2 regions of the Streptomyces sp. NPDC053474 genome follow, and region 2 is predicted to be linked to the other one. Evidence: riboswitches for the same ligand, from Rfam matches in the RefSeq annotation. Region 2 holds a riboswitch; the other holds the start of a gene.
What was found. Region 2 has a riboswitch for glycine ahead of gcvP (aminomethyl-transferring glycine dehydrogenase). Riboswitches for the same ligand answer to the same signal wherever they lie in the genome.
Positions count from the first base shown of each region.

Region 1: it holds a riboswitch for glycine, as region 2 does, so the genes downstream of both, gcvT (glycine cleavage system aminomethyltransferase GcvT) here and gcvP (aminomethyl-transferring glycine dehydrogenase) in region 2, are expected to answer to the same signal.

Region 1 is NZ_JBITXV010000007.1:262,940-268,840, forward strand. Features, by position in the region: gene glyA (serine hydroxymethyltransferase) at 1-704, opposite strand, end outside; gene gcvH (glycine cleavage system protein GcvH) at 730-1,107, opposite strand; gene gcvT (glycine cleavage system aminomethyltransferase GcvT) at 1,218-2,342, opposite strand; glycine riboswitch at 2,493-2,595, opposite strand; gene ACIG3E_RS18845 (AAA family ATPase) at 2,730-3,494, shown strand; gene ACIG3E_RS18850 (enhanced serine sensitivity protein SseB) at 3,565-4,350, shown strand; gene ACIG3E_RS18855 (enhanced serine sensitivity protein SseB C-terminal domain-containing protein) at 4,588-5,364, shown strand; gene ACIG3E_RS18860 (ABC transporter permease) at 5,756-5,901, shown strand, end outside.
Region 2 is NZ_JBITXV010000025.1:81,113-87,013, forward strand. Features, by position in the region: gene gcvP (aminomethyl-transferring glycine dehydrogenase) at 1-1,984, opposite strand, end outside; glycine riboswitch at 2,171-2,268, opposite strand; gene ACIG3E_RS38535 (PRC-barrel domain-containing protein) at 2,404-2,769, shown strand; gene ACIG3E_RS38540 (DNA polymerase IV) at 3,290-4,831, opposite strand; gene ACIG3E_RS38545 (MerR family transcriptional regulator) at 5,049-5,687, opposite strand.

The DNA of each region.
Region 1 (5,901 bases), on a different contig from region 2:
CGCGGGCCGCCGAGCGTCTTGTGCGTGGTGGAGGTCACCACGTCCGCGAACGGCACCGGGTTCGGGTGCAGGCCCGCGGCGACGAGACCGGCGAAGTGCGCCATGTCGACCCACAGGTACGCGCCGACCTCGTCGGCGATCCGGCGGAACTCGGCGAAGTCGAGCTGGCGCGGGTAGGCGGACCAGCCCGCGATGATCACCTTCGGCCTGTTCTCCTTGGCCAGGCGCTCGACCTCGGCCATGTCGACCAGACCGGCCTCGTCCACGTGGTACGGGACCACGTTGAACTGCTTGCCGGAGAAGTTCAGGCGCATGCCGTGGGTGAGGTGGCCGCCGTGCGCCAGGTCCAGGCCGAGGATCGTGTCGCCGGGCTTGGCGATGGCGAAGAGGGCGGCCTGGTTGGCGGAGGCGCCGGAGTGCGGCTGGACGTTGGCGTACTCGGCGCCGAACAGCTCCTTGACCCGGTCGATCGCGATCTGCTCGGCCACGTCGACGTGCTCGCAGCCGCCGTAGTAGCGGCGACCGGGGTAGCCCTCGGCGTACTTGTTGGTGAGGACCGTGCCCTGGGCCTCCATGACGGCGACCGGAGCGAAGTTCTCCGAGGCGATCATTTCCAGGGTGGACTGCTGGCGGTTCAGCTCGGCGTCGACGGCCGCGGCGACGTCCGGGTCGAGCTCGTGGAGAGGGGTGTTCAGAAGCGACATCGGAAGATCAGTCCTTACGCCGTGGTCAGCTGCCTGCGAACTCGGTGTACTCGTCGGCGGAGAGCAGGTCGCCCGGCTCCTCGGCGACGCGCACCTTGAACAGCCAGCCGCCCTCGAAGGGGGCCGAGTTCACCAGGGACGGGTCGTCCACAACGTCCTGGTTGGCCTCGACGACCTCACCGGAAACCGGGGAGTACAGGTCGCTGACCGACTTCGTCGACTCCAGCTCGCCGCAGGTCTCACCCGCGGTGACCGTGTCGCCGACCGCCGGGAGCTGGGCGAAGACGACGTCACCGAGCGCGTTGGCCGCGAACTCGGTGATGCCGACCGTCGCCACACCGTCCTCGGTGGCCGACAGCCACTCGTGCTCCTTGCTGTAACGCAGCTGCTGGGGGTTGCTCATGGCGTGAATTCTCCTGTACGCGGGCGTGTGCTGATGCACGTGAGAAGGGCCGTCTTGCGGAATGAGACGGTTTGTACCGTTGCTTGTACGGTGCCGATGTGCTGCTGGCGTCACTTCTGGCGCTTGTAGAACGGGAGCGCCACGACCTCGTAGGGCTCGTGGGTGCCGCGGATGTCCACGGCGACGCCGGGGGTGCCGGGCTCGGCGTGGGCGGCGTCGACGTAGGCCATGGCGATCGGCTTGCCGAGGGTGGGCGAGGGGGCGCCGGAGGTGACCTGGCCCACGACCTGGCCGTCCGCGACAACGTCCATGCCCGAGCGGGGCACCCGGCGGCCCTCGGCGACCAGGCCGACGAGCTTGCGGGGCGGCGCGGACTCGGCGCGCTCGGCGGCGGCCCTGAGGGCGTCGTGGCCCACGAAGTCCTCCGCGTGCGAGGTCTTCTCGAACTTCACGACCCGGCCGAGGCCCGCGTCGAACGGGGTGAGACCGGTGGTCAGCTCGTTGCCGTACAGCGGCATGCCCGCCTCCAGGCGGAGCGTGTCGCGGCAGGAGAGACCGCACGGCACGAGGCCGACGGGGGCGCCCGCCTCCGTCAGCGCCCGCCACAGCGTCTCGGCGTGCTCCGGCGCCACGAACAGCTCGAAGCCGTCCTCGCCCGTGTAGCCGGTGCGCGCGATCAGGGCGGGCACGCCCGCGACCGTGCCGGGCAGGCCCGCGTAGTACTTCAGGCCGTCCAGGTCGGCGTCCGTCACTGCCTTGAGGATGCCGGGGGACTCGGGGCCCTGGACGGCGACCAGCGCGTACGCGTTCCGGTCGTCGCGCACCTGGGCGTCGAACCCGGCGGCCCGCTCGGTGAGGGCGTCCAGGACGACCTGGGCGTTCCCCGCGTTGGCGACGACCATGTACTCGGTCTCGCCGAGGCGGTAGACGATCAGGTCGTCGACGATGCCGCCGTCGGCCTGGCAGATCATGGTGTAGCGGGCGCGGCCGACGCCGACGGAGCCGATGTTGCCGACGAGCGCGTAGTTCAGCAGGTCGACGGCCCCGGCGCCGGTGACCGTGATCTCGCCCATGTGGGAGAGGTCGAAGAGGCCGGCCTTGGTGCGCACGGCGTTGTGCTCGTCGCGCTCACTGCCGTACCGCAGCGGCATGTCCCAGCCCGCGAAGTCGGTCATGGTGGCGCCCAGCGAGCGATGCAGGGCGTCGAGGGCGGTCTTGCGCGGGGTAGGGCTCATGAGTAGTGGCTCCCAGGCATGGCATGACGGGCGAGGTCGTCCCTCCCCATCTGTCATCAAACCTGAGAGGTTCACCAGGCCCACGCGTACCACGGGGCATGACTTGCACCTTGGGTGGAGCCACCGGGGCGGCTCGCTTTTCAGATGTGCCTCGCCCGCGCGGTACGGGGCCTGAGAGATTCAAGGGAGGAACTTGCTCCTTCGGCGCCCCACGACGCTCCTGCGTCACCGGGGACTCTCCCGCGCGGATTCAAGCGGCCGGTATGGAGTTGGCGCGCACATCATTGCACGCGCCCCCGTCGCACAACAGTCGCAACCAGGGAGTCCCCGGTTGTCGTCTTCGTAGGGCATTACCTTCTCTTTACATACCACGGAGAAGTACTGGGGATGAGTGACGTGACGAGCATGGGGAGGCCGATCACGGTGCGCAGGAGCAGTGCTTACGCGACGACCACGGGTGTCTCGCTGCCCAGGGCGGGGGCGGTGCTGCCCGGCGCGGGCGTCGCCCTGCCCCCGCAGCCGGGCGCCCCCGCGCCGCCCGCGCGGGAGGCCGTCGCCGGTTCCCGCCGGGCCGTCGTGCGCGACCTCAGGGGCCGCTCCGGCCATGGCCCGCGCCGCCTGGTGTTCGCCGCCGGGGACGTCGTGGTGGTCTCCGGGCTGCCCGGCAGCGGCAAGTCCACGCTGATGCGGCGCGCCGTGGCGGGCCCGCGCGTGGACTCCCAGGACACCCGCGACCGCTGGGCGGCCCGGGTGCCGCGCCGGATCCCGTACGCGCTCTACCGCCCCCTCGTCCGCCTCGCGCACTACGCCCACCTGCGCCGGACGCTGCGCGCGGGCACCGGCGTCGTTGTCCACGACTGCGGCACCCAGCCGTGGGTGCGCCGCTGGCTCGCCCGCGCGGCGGCCCGGCGCGGGGCCACGCTGCACCTGCTGCTGCTCGACGTGCCCGCCCCCGTCGCCCTCGACGGCCAGCGCGCCCGGGGGCGCGGCGTCTCCCGGTACGCCTTCGCGCGCCACCGCAGGACGGTCGGCCGCCTGGTCCGGGCCGCCGAGAGCGGGAGCCTGCCGCGCGGCTGCGGCTCGGCGGTGCTGCTCGACCGGGAGGCGGCGGGGGCGCTGCGCGCGCTGGGCTTCGAGGGCCAGGGCGGGTAGGGCGGGGCGCGCGGGACCGGCGGCGTTAGGGTCGGGCCGCAGACAGCACGCAGAGCAGAGGTCGAGACAAATGGACTTTCCGGGGGACGTACCGGCACAGGCGCACGCCCATCCCTACGGCGGCTGGCCCGCCAACGAACTGGAGGAGGTGCTCGCCGCCTCGCTCGGCGCGCCGCCGTCCGAGGAGACGGGCGCCCGCCTGGTCGAGGTCCTTGGCCGCAGCAGGCTGTGGATCCCGCTGCCGAACGGGGGTGGGCCCGAGAGCGGCACGCTCGACCTGCCGACGCTGGAGCTCCACGGGCAGGCGTACGTGCCCGTCTTCACCTCGGAGCAGGAGTTCCAGCAGGCCACCGGGGGGCGGATGAGCTGCACGGTGGCGCCCGCGGTGGAGTTCGCGCGCGGGCTGGCGCCGGAGCTCGGCATCGCGCTCAACCCGGAGGGCACGGTGGCGGTGCCGCTGCCGCCCGCCGCGGTGGCCGCGCTGTGCCGGGTGGGGCGCACGGAGCTGGACGGGCCCGCGAGCGGCGGCCGGGTGCGGCTCTACGAGCCGGACTGGCAGGACGACCCGGTGGACTTCCTGTCCGCCGCGGCGCGGGAGTTCGAGGCGACGGGCGCGGTGCTCAGCGCGCGGCGCTGTCTCGCCACGGTCGAGGACGAGGCCCCCACCCTGTTCATCGGCGTCGAGCTGTCCTCCTGGGAGGGCGACGCCCGGGACCTGCCCATGGCGGCCCTGGGCCGGGCCCTAGGCCACACCCCCCCGCCGTGGCCGGTCAACCTGGTCCTCCTGGACGTGGCCCAGGACCCGGTAGGCGACTGGATGAAAACCAGACTCCGCCCCTTCTTCACCACGCGATAGAAGGGCGCCCCGGGGGCAGCGCCCCAAAGTAGCCAGCGCCCCGGGGACCAGCGCCCCAAAGGGGCGCGGGGAACTGCGCGCCCAGCCACGGACGCCCCGCAGACACCGCACGACACAACAAGGCACAGCACGGCCCACCTGTTCAAGCGCTAAGTAGCCACGCCCCGCTTAAGCTGGTGCCCGGTGACGCGGTCGGCGCAACGACCGCGCAGGGCACGTCGCGAAGGGGCGGTTAGGGTGAGCGCGTCGGGCACCGCTGCGGCCGGACAGGTCGAGCACATGCTGCGCCAGGTGACGCCGGGGCGCTATGACGCGTACGAGGCGCTCCTGCACGCCCTCGCCGACGGCAAGGTGTGGATGCTGCTCTGGCACGGCCAGGCCGGATCCCCCGACGCCCAGTACGGCAACATGGAGGTGGAGGGGTACGGCTACGCGCCGTGCGTGACCTCCGCCCAGGAGCTCTCCGCCAGCGGCTGGAACCGCGGCTACGAAGTCGTCGGCGGCCTCGACGTGGCCCGCGCGCTGTACCCGGACCACTACGGCCTGTGGCTCAATCCGCACGCCCCGGGCGGCGGCGTCGGCGTCCCCTGGCTCGATCTGCGGCGCATCGCGGGCGGCCTCGCCACCCAGCCCGCGGGCCCGCTGCGGCTGACCGACCCGACCATCGAACTCCCGCAGTTCTACGCGCTGTTGACCCAGAACGCCCACCGCACCCCGGCCGTCCGCGCGCTGCGCCGCGCCTGGGTGCAGCCGGTGCTCGGCGCGCCCTATCTGGCCATCGGCCTGGACGTGTACGACACCTCGCCCGCGTCCGTCGACGCGGTGCGCGCGATGATGCAGCAGTCCATCGGCGCCGTCCCCGAGGGCCTGCCCGTGTCGACCGTCGCGATGGCCGACCCGCACGACCCGGTGGCGCTGTGGCTGCGCGCCAACGCCCGGCCGTTCTACGACCGCGACGCGCAGGGGGCTCCCGCTCCCGCCGCGGGCGGATACGGCTATCCCGCACAGTACTGAGACATCTCGTACGAAAGACGGAGCAACCCCACCGTGCGCCCCTCGCGGCGAACCGGACGGTGGCTGGATTCCGTCTGCCGTCGGTGAGCTGATCAGCGTCGACGTGCGCGATGTCCCCTTGTGGGGCAGGAGTGCGCGTATGGACGTGTGTGGCTCCTGTGCCCCCAACTGCCCCGTGTTCGCCCGGCGTTCAGTGACGTCCGGATAACGGAACACCTCGATCAGCATCACGGTTGCGCATCCATTCCCCGACAAGTCTGGTAACAGATCACGACCCCGTTGAAGACTCCCGCTCCAAGGGGCCTTCGCCCCTGTGTACGACGGACTGATCACGTCGCTACAGCGGCAAGTGCGGGCCGGTCACCGCCGGTTGAGAGGGGTCCCTGCCACGATGACGGCGCCATTGCATGACACACCTGCGGACGCGAAACCCACGGAGGAAGTCGCCCCCGCAGCTGGTGCAGGGGGGAAGAAGGTCGAGGGGCGGTCCCTCACCCAGATCGCCTGGAACCGGCTGAAGCGCGACAAGGTCGCCCT
Region 2 (5,901 bases):
ACACGCCGTGCGTGGACGGGTACGTGATCATCAGCACGGCCAGCTCGGCGCGGTGCTTCTCGATCTTGGCGCGCAGGTCCTCGACGTCGATCTCGCCGTCGTCGGCGGTCTTCACCACGACGACCTTCATCCCGGCCATGACCGCGCTCGCGGCGTTGGTGCCGTGCGCGGAGGACGGGATGAGGCAGACGGTGCGCTGGTCGTCGCCGTTCGCGCGGTGGTAGCCGCGCACCGCGAGCAGACCGGCCAGCTCGCCCTGGGAGCCCGCGTTCGGCTGGAGGGAGACCTTGTCGTAGCCGGTGACCTCGGCGAGACGTTCCTCCAGCTCGCGGATCAGGGTCAGATAGCCCTGCGCCTGCTGGGCGGGCGCGAAGGGGTGCAGCTGGCCGAACTCCGGCCAGGTGACGGGCTCCATCTCCGTGGTCGCGTTGAGCTTCATCGTGCAGGAGCCCAGCGGGATCATGCCGCGGTCGAGCGCGTAGTCGCGGTCGGCGAGCCGACGCAGATAGCGCAGCATCGCGGTCTCGGAGCGGTGCTGGTGGAAGACCGGGTGGGTCAGGTACTCGTCGGTGCGCAGCAGCCCGGCGGGCAGCGTGTCCGCGACGCTCGCGTCCAGGGCCTCGACGTCGGCCTCGACGCCGAACGCCGTCCACAGCGCGGCGAGCTGGGCGCGCGTGGTGGTCTCGTCGCAGGCGAACGACACGTGGTCGGCGTCGACCTGGTGGATGTTGACTCCGCCCTCGCGCGCGGCGGCGACCACGTCGGCGGCCTTGCCGGGCACCCGCGCGGTCAGCGTGTCGAAGTACGCGCCGTGCACGATCTCGACGCCGCCGGCCTTGAGGCCCTCGGCGAGCAGCGTGGCGTAGCGGTGGGTGCGCCGGGCGATCGTCTTCAGGCCCTCGGGGCCGTGGTAGACCGCGTACATCCCGGCCATGACGGCGAGCAGCACCTGGGCGGTACAGATGTTGCTGGTCGCCTTCTCGCGGCGGATATGCTGCTCGCGGGTCTGCAGGGCGAGGCGGTAGGCCTTGTTGCCGTCGGCGTCGACGGACACGCCGACCAGGCGTCCGGGCAGGTTGCGGGCGAACTTCTCGTGCACCGCCATGTAGCCCGCGTGCGGACCGCCGAAGCCCATCGGCACACCGAAGCGCTGGGTGGTGCCGACCGCGATGTCGGCGCCGAGCTCGCCGGGCGAGGTGAGCAGCGTGAGCGCGAGCAGGTCGGCGGCGACGGTGACGATCGCGCCGAGGCCGTGGGCCTGCTCGATGACGGGCTTGATGTCGCGCACGGCACCGGAGGCACCGGGGTACTGGATCAGTACGCCGTTGATCTCGCGCTCGGCGAGGTCGGCGGGGATGCCGTCGCTGAGGTCCGTGACGACGACCTCGACGCCGGTGGGCTCGGCCCGGGTCTGGATCACGGCGATGGTCTGCGGCAGCGCGTCGGCGTCGACGACGAACACGCCGTTCTTGACCTTGCCGACGCGCCGGGAGAGGGCCATGGCCTCGGCCGCCGCGGTGCCCTCGTCGAGCAACGAGGCGCCGGAGGTGGGCAGCCCCGTCAGCTCGGCGACGACGGTCTGGAAGTTGAGGAGCGCCTCGAGGCGGCCCTGCGAGATCTCCGGCTGGTACGGGGTGTACGCGGTGTACCAGGAGGGGTTCTCCATCACGTTCCGCAGGATCACGGGCGGCGTGAACGTGCCGTAGTAGCCGAGCCCGATCATCGAGTCGAGGACCTGGTTGCGGTCCGCGAGGGAGCGCAGCTCGGCCAGGACCTCGGCCTCGGTGCGCGCACCGGGCAGTTCGAGGGCCTCGGCGTTCTTGATCACATCCGGCACGGCGGCGGCCGTGAGCTGGTCCAGGGAGCCGTAGCCGACCTGGGCGAGCATCTTGGCGCGGGCTTCCGCGTCGGGCCCGATGTGCCGCTGCTCGAAGGGGATTCCCTGCTCGAGCTGCGTGAGCGGAGTGCGAGGGGTGGCTGTCATTGCGGAGGCCTCCTGGTCTGACACGACCTGCGAGGGGCACCACGGCGCGGGTACCCGGACGGCCTCCCCCTCTGTCATCTCAACCTGAGAGCTTCACAGGACCGCCGGAGCGGCTCTGCTTTCACCGTCGGTGAGGAAGGGTTCCGAACGTGCCCGCCCGACGCCCGCCCTGCTTTCCAGAGTGGCCTCGTCCGTGCGGTACAGGGGCCTGAGAGATTCCGGGGAGGAGTTGCTCCTTCGGCGCCTCCGGTGCTGCCACCGAAGAGCTCTCCCGCACGGGGTCAACAGCCGCTTGCCAGCCTACCAGCGCGGTCCGTGGCCGATCCCTCGAGTGGCCGCCCGTCCCGATGTGCTCTTTCGTAGGTATGACGACCGAAAAACGGATGAGCCCGGATCACTTGCGACCAATTGGAGGGAACGTGCAGACGGATATCGATCCCCGCAATCTGATCGGCCGCAAGGCGTTCGACCGCGACGGAACCAAGATCGGCACGGTCGACGAGATCTATCTCGACGACGCCACGGGTGCCCCGGAGTGGGCGGCCATACGCACCGGTCTGTTCAGCCGTGACGCGTTCGTCCCGCTGGAGCCCAGCGAGCTGGTCCAGGACGGCACCCTGCGCGTGCCCTTCGAGCGCTCCCTGATCAAGGACGCCCCCGACTTCGGCGTGGGCCGCCACCTCTCCCCCGAGCAGGAGCTCCAGCTCTACCGCCACTACGGCCTGGACGTGACGCCGCCGCCCGCACCGGACCACGACTTCGGCCCCGGGGCCGGACCGGCCTGACCGAGCTCACCGGGCTCACCGGGCTCACCGGGCGAACGGGGTGGACGGGCCGGGCACCTGACGACCGCGCCACCACCGGACCACCGGACCTGCCGCGCCACCCCACCGCCCCACCCGCCGGGCCTGCCCGATCCGCTGCACCGCCCGACCCGCTGCACCGCCAGACCCGCCGCACCACCGGATCCGCCGGACCCGCTCCACCGCCCGACCTGCCGCACCGCCAGACCCACCGCGCCTCTGCACCGCCCGATCCGCCGAGCCACCGGATACGCCAGACCCGCCGGACCTGCCGCCCGCACCGCCGCACCACCGCACCTCCGTATCCGCCGCGCCGCCCGACCCGCCGCACCACCGGACCTGCCGGACCCGCTCCACCGCCTGACCCGCCGCACCACCGGACCCGCCGCCCCGCCGGACCTGCCGTCCCGCCGGGCCACCGGACCTGCCGCACCGCACCGCCGCACCGCCGCCCCAGCACCCCAGCACCCCAGCACCCCAGCACCCCAGCACCGAGGGGCGCCTACCCGGCCCCTTCCGCCAGCGGCAGCGTCCCTTCCTCCCCGTCTGAGGTCTCCCGACCCGCCGAAGCCGCTTCTGTGGCCCCCTGGTCCACCGGCTCCCCCGCCGAAGCCTGCCGCTCCGCCAAAGCCCCCGCGTCCGCCACCACCAACGGCAGCGGATCCGAAGGCTCCAGCTCCGGGTCATCCGTGCGGAACGTCCGCACGCGCCCCGGCGCCGAATCCGGGGTCTCGAACCGCACCGTTACCCTCCCCAGGCCACTGCCCTGCACCCATCCGGGCCCGTACACCGCGTGCCGTACGTCGTGCCCCGCGGGCCACCGCCGCTCGGCGGGCGCCACCGGCTCCCCAGCCGCCTCGCCCGACCCGGACGCCGCGTCGGGCCCGCCTTCCTCAGCCACGACGGCCACCGGGGCAGCCACCGCTTCCTCCTCCTCGGCCCCGGGCGCCAGGGACTCGGTCTGCAGCACCGCGTGGGCCTGCGCAAAGAGGTCCTCCTGCGTGAAGTCCGCGAGGCCGCTCACCCCGACGCCCAGCAGCCGCACCCCGCCCGTCGTGTCCACGGACTCCAGGAGCCGCGCCGCCGCCTCCCGCACCACGGCCGGATCGTCCGTCGGCCCCCGCAGCGTCTCGGAGCGGGTCAGCGTCGAGAAGTCGAAGCGCCGCACCTTCAGGACGATGGTCCGCCCGGAGTGCCCGGCCGCCCGCAGCCGCTGCACACACCGGTCGGCGAGCCGCGCCACCTCCAACCGCACCCGCACCCGGTCGTGGATGTCCACGTCGTACGTGTCCTCGACGCTGACCGACTTGGTGTCCCGCTCGGCCACCACGGGCCGCTCGTCCCGGGCCAGCGCCATCGCGTACAGCGCCCCGCCGTGGGCCTTGCCCAGGAGCCGCACCAGCTCGTCCTCCCCGGCCTCGGCGAGCTCCTCCACGGTGGTGATCCCGGCCCGCCGCAGATGGTCCCCGGTCGCGGGGCCCACACCGGGCAGCACCCGCACCGGCATCGGCCCGAGCAGCGCCCGCTCCGTGCCGGGCGGTATCAGGACGAGGCCGTCGGGCTTGGCCTGCTCGGAGGCGATCTTCGCCAGCATCTTGGACACGGCCAGGCCCACGGACCCGCTGAGCCCGGTCACCCGCAGGATGTCCGCCCGCAGCCGCTCCCCCACGGCCCGCGCGGACGCCTCGTCGTCGGCGACGCCGCCCGCCTCCAGGTCCACGAAGGCCTCGTCGAGGCTGAGCGGCTCCACGAGCGGCGACAGCTGCCGCAGCAGCGCCATGACCTGCTCGCTGACCTCCCGGTACAGACCGAAGCGGGGCACGAGGTACGCGGCGTTCGGCGCGAGGCGCCGCGCCTGCCCCATCGGCATCGCCGAGTGCACCCCGAACCGCCGGGCCTCGTACGACGCGGTCGCGACCACGCCCCGCGGCCCGAGGCCGCCGACCACGACGGCCTTGCCGCGCAGGCTCGGCTTCGCGGCCTGCTCGGCGGACGCGTAGAAGGCATCCATGTCGAGATGCAGGATCGTCGGCGCGGTTCTCACGCCCCTGATGGTGCCCCACGCCACTGACAATGCTCGTGACCTGCGGCGACGGACGAGTCAGCGAGGCCGTACGACGACAGGCCGGACCTCCGGCCACGGGTCGGCCCCGCAGACGGCGCAGGCAGGCGCCCGCTAAGGGCGCGTACGGCTCTGTGCGCGCCTCGGGCGCGCAGAAGAGGGCGGAGGGCGTCAGCGCCTCCGCTCGCCCCGCAGAGCCTCACACAGCGCGATTGCGGCGCCGCGCCAGCTCGTCCCCCGGGTGGTTCCCGACGAGGGTCTCCCCCGTGTCGACGCGCTCCCCGTGCAGCTGCGACAGCGCCGCCTCGACATCGCGCCAGACGACGCCGACGGCGATTCCGAAGACGCCCTGCCCGCCCTGGAGCAGCTCGTGCACCTCGCTGGGCGACGTGCACTCGTACACCGTCGCGCCGTCGCTCATCAGCGTCGTGCGCTCCAGGTCCCGGAAGCCGCTGTCCCGCAGGTGCTGCACCGTGGTGCGGATGTTCTGCAACGACACACCGGTGTCGAGGAAGCGCTTCACGATCTTCAGGACGACGACGTCGCGGAAGCTGTAGAGCCGCTGTGTGCCGGAGCCGCCCGCGGCGCGCACGCTGGGCTCGACGAGACCGGTGCGCGCCCAGTAGTCGAGCTGGCGGTAGGTGATGCCCGCGGCCGCGCACGCCGTCGGGCCCCGGTATCCGATCTGGTCCTTGTCGCCCTGCTGCGCCTGGCCTTCCGGTCCGGACGGGCTGCCGCTACCGTGAACCGGCACCGGGCGCCTCAACGAGGGTTCGGCCGAGCCACCGTGCAGCGGATACGAACCGCCCACCGCTGTACCGTCGCCGCTGCTTCTCACGCCGACCTCCGTCCTTGACCTGCCTTCTCGACGGTAGGCAGTCGCCAGGGGCTCGTCAACGATCGCCACACTCGGCACGCCGAGTGATAATCACCCTGCGAGTGGTTTCCCGTACCGCACTGCGGGGAAAGGCTAGCCGAATGCTCCGGAGCGGGCCCCTCGGCCGCTCCTCGCAGGGTCTCTGAGCCGTTCGTCCGCCGCGGTCGGCGCCCGG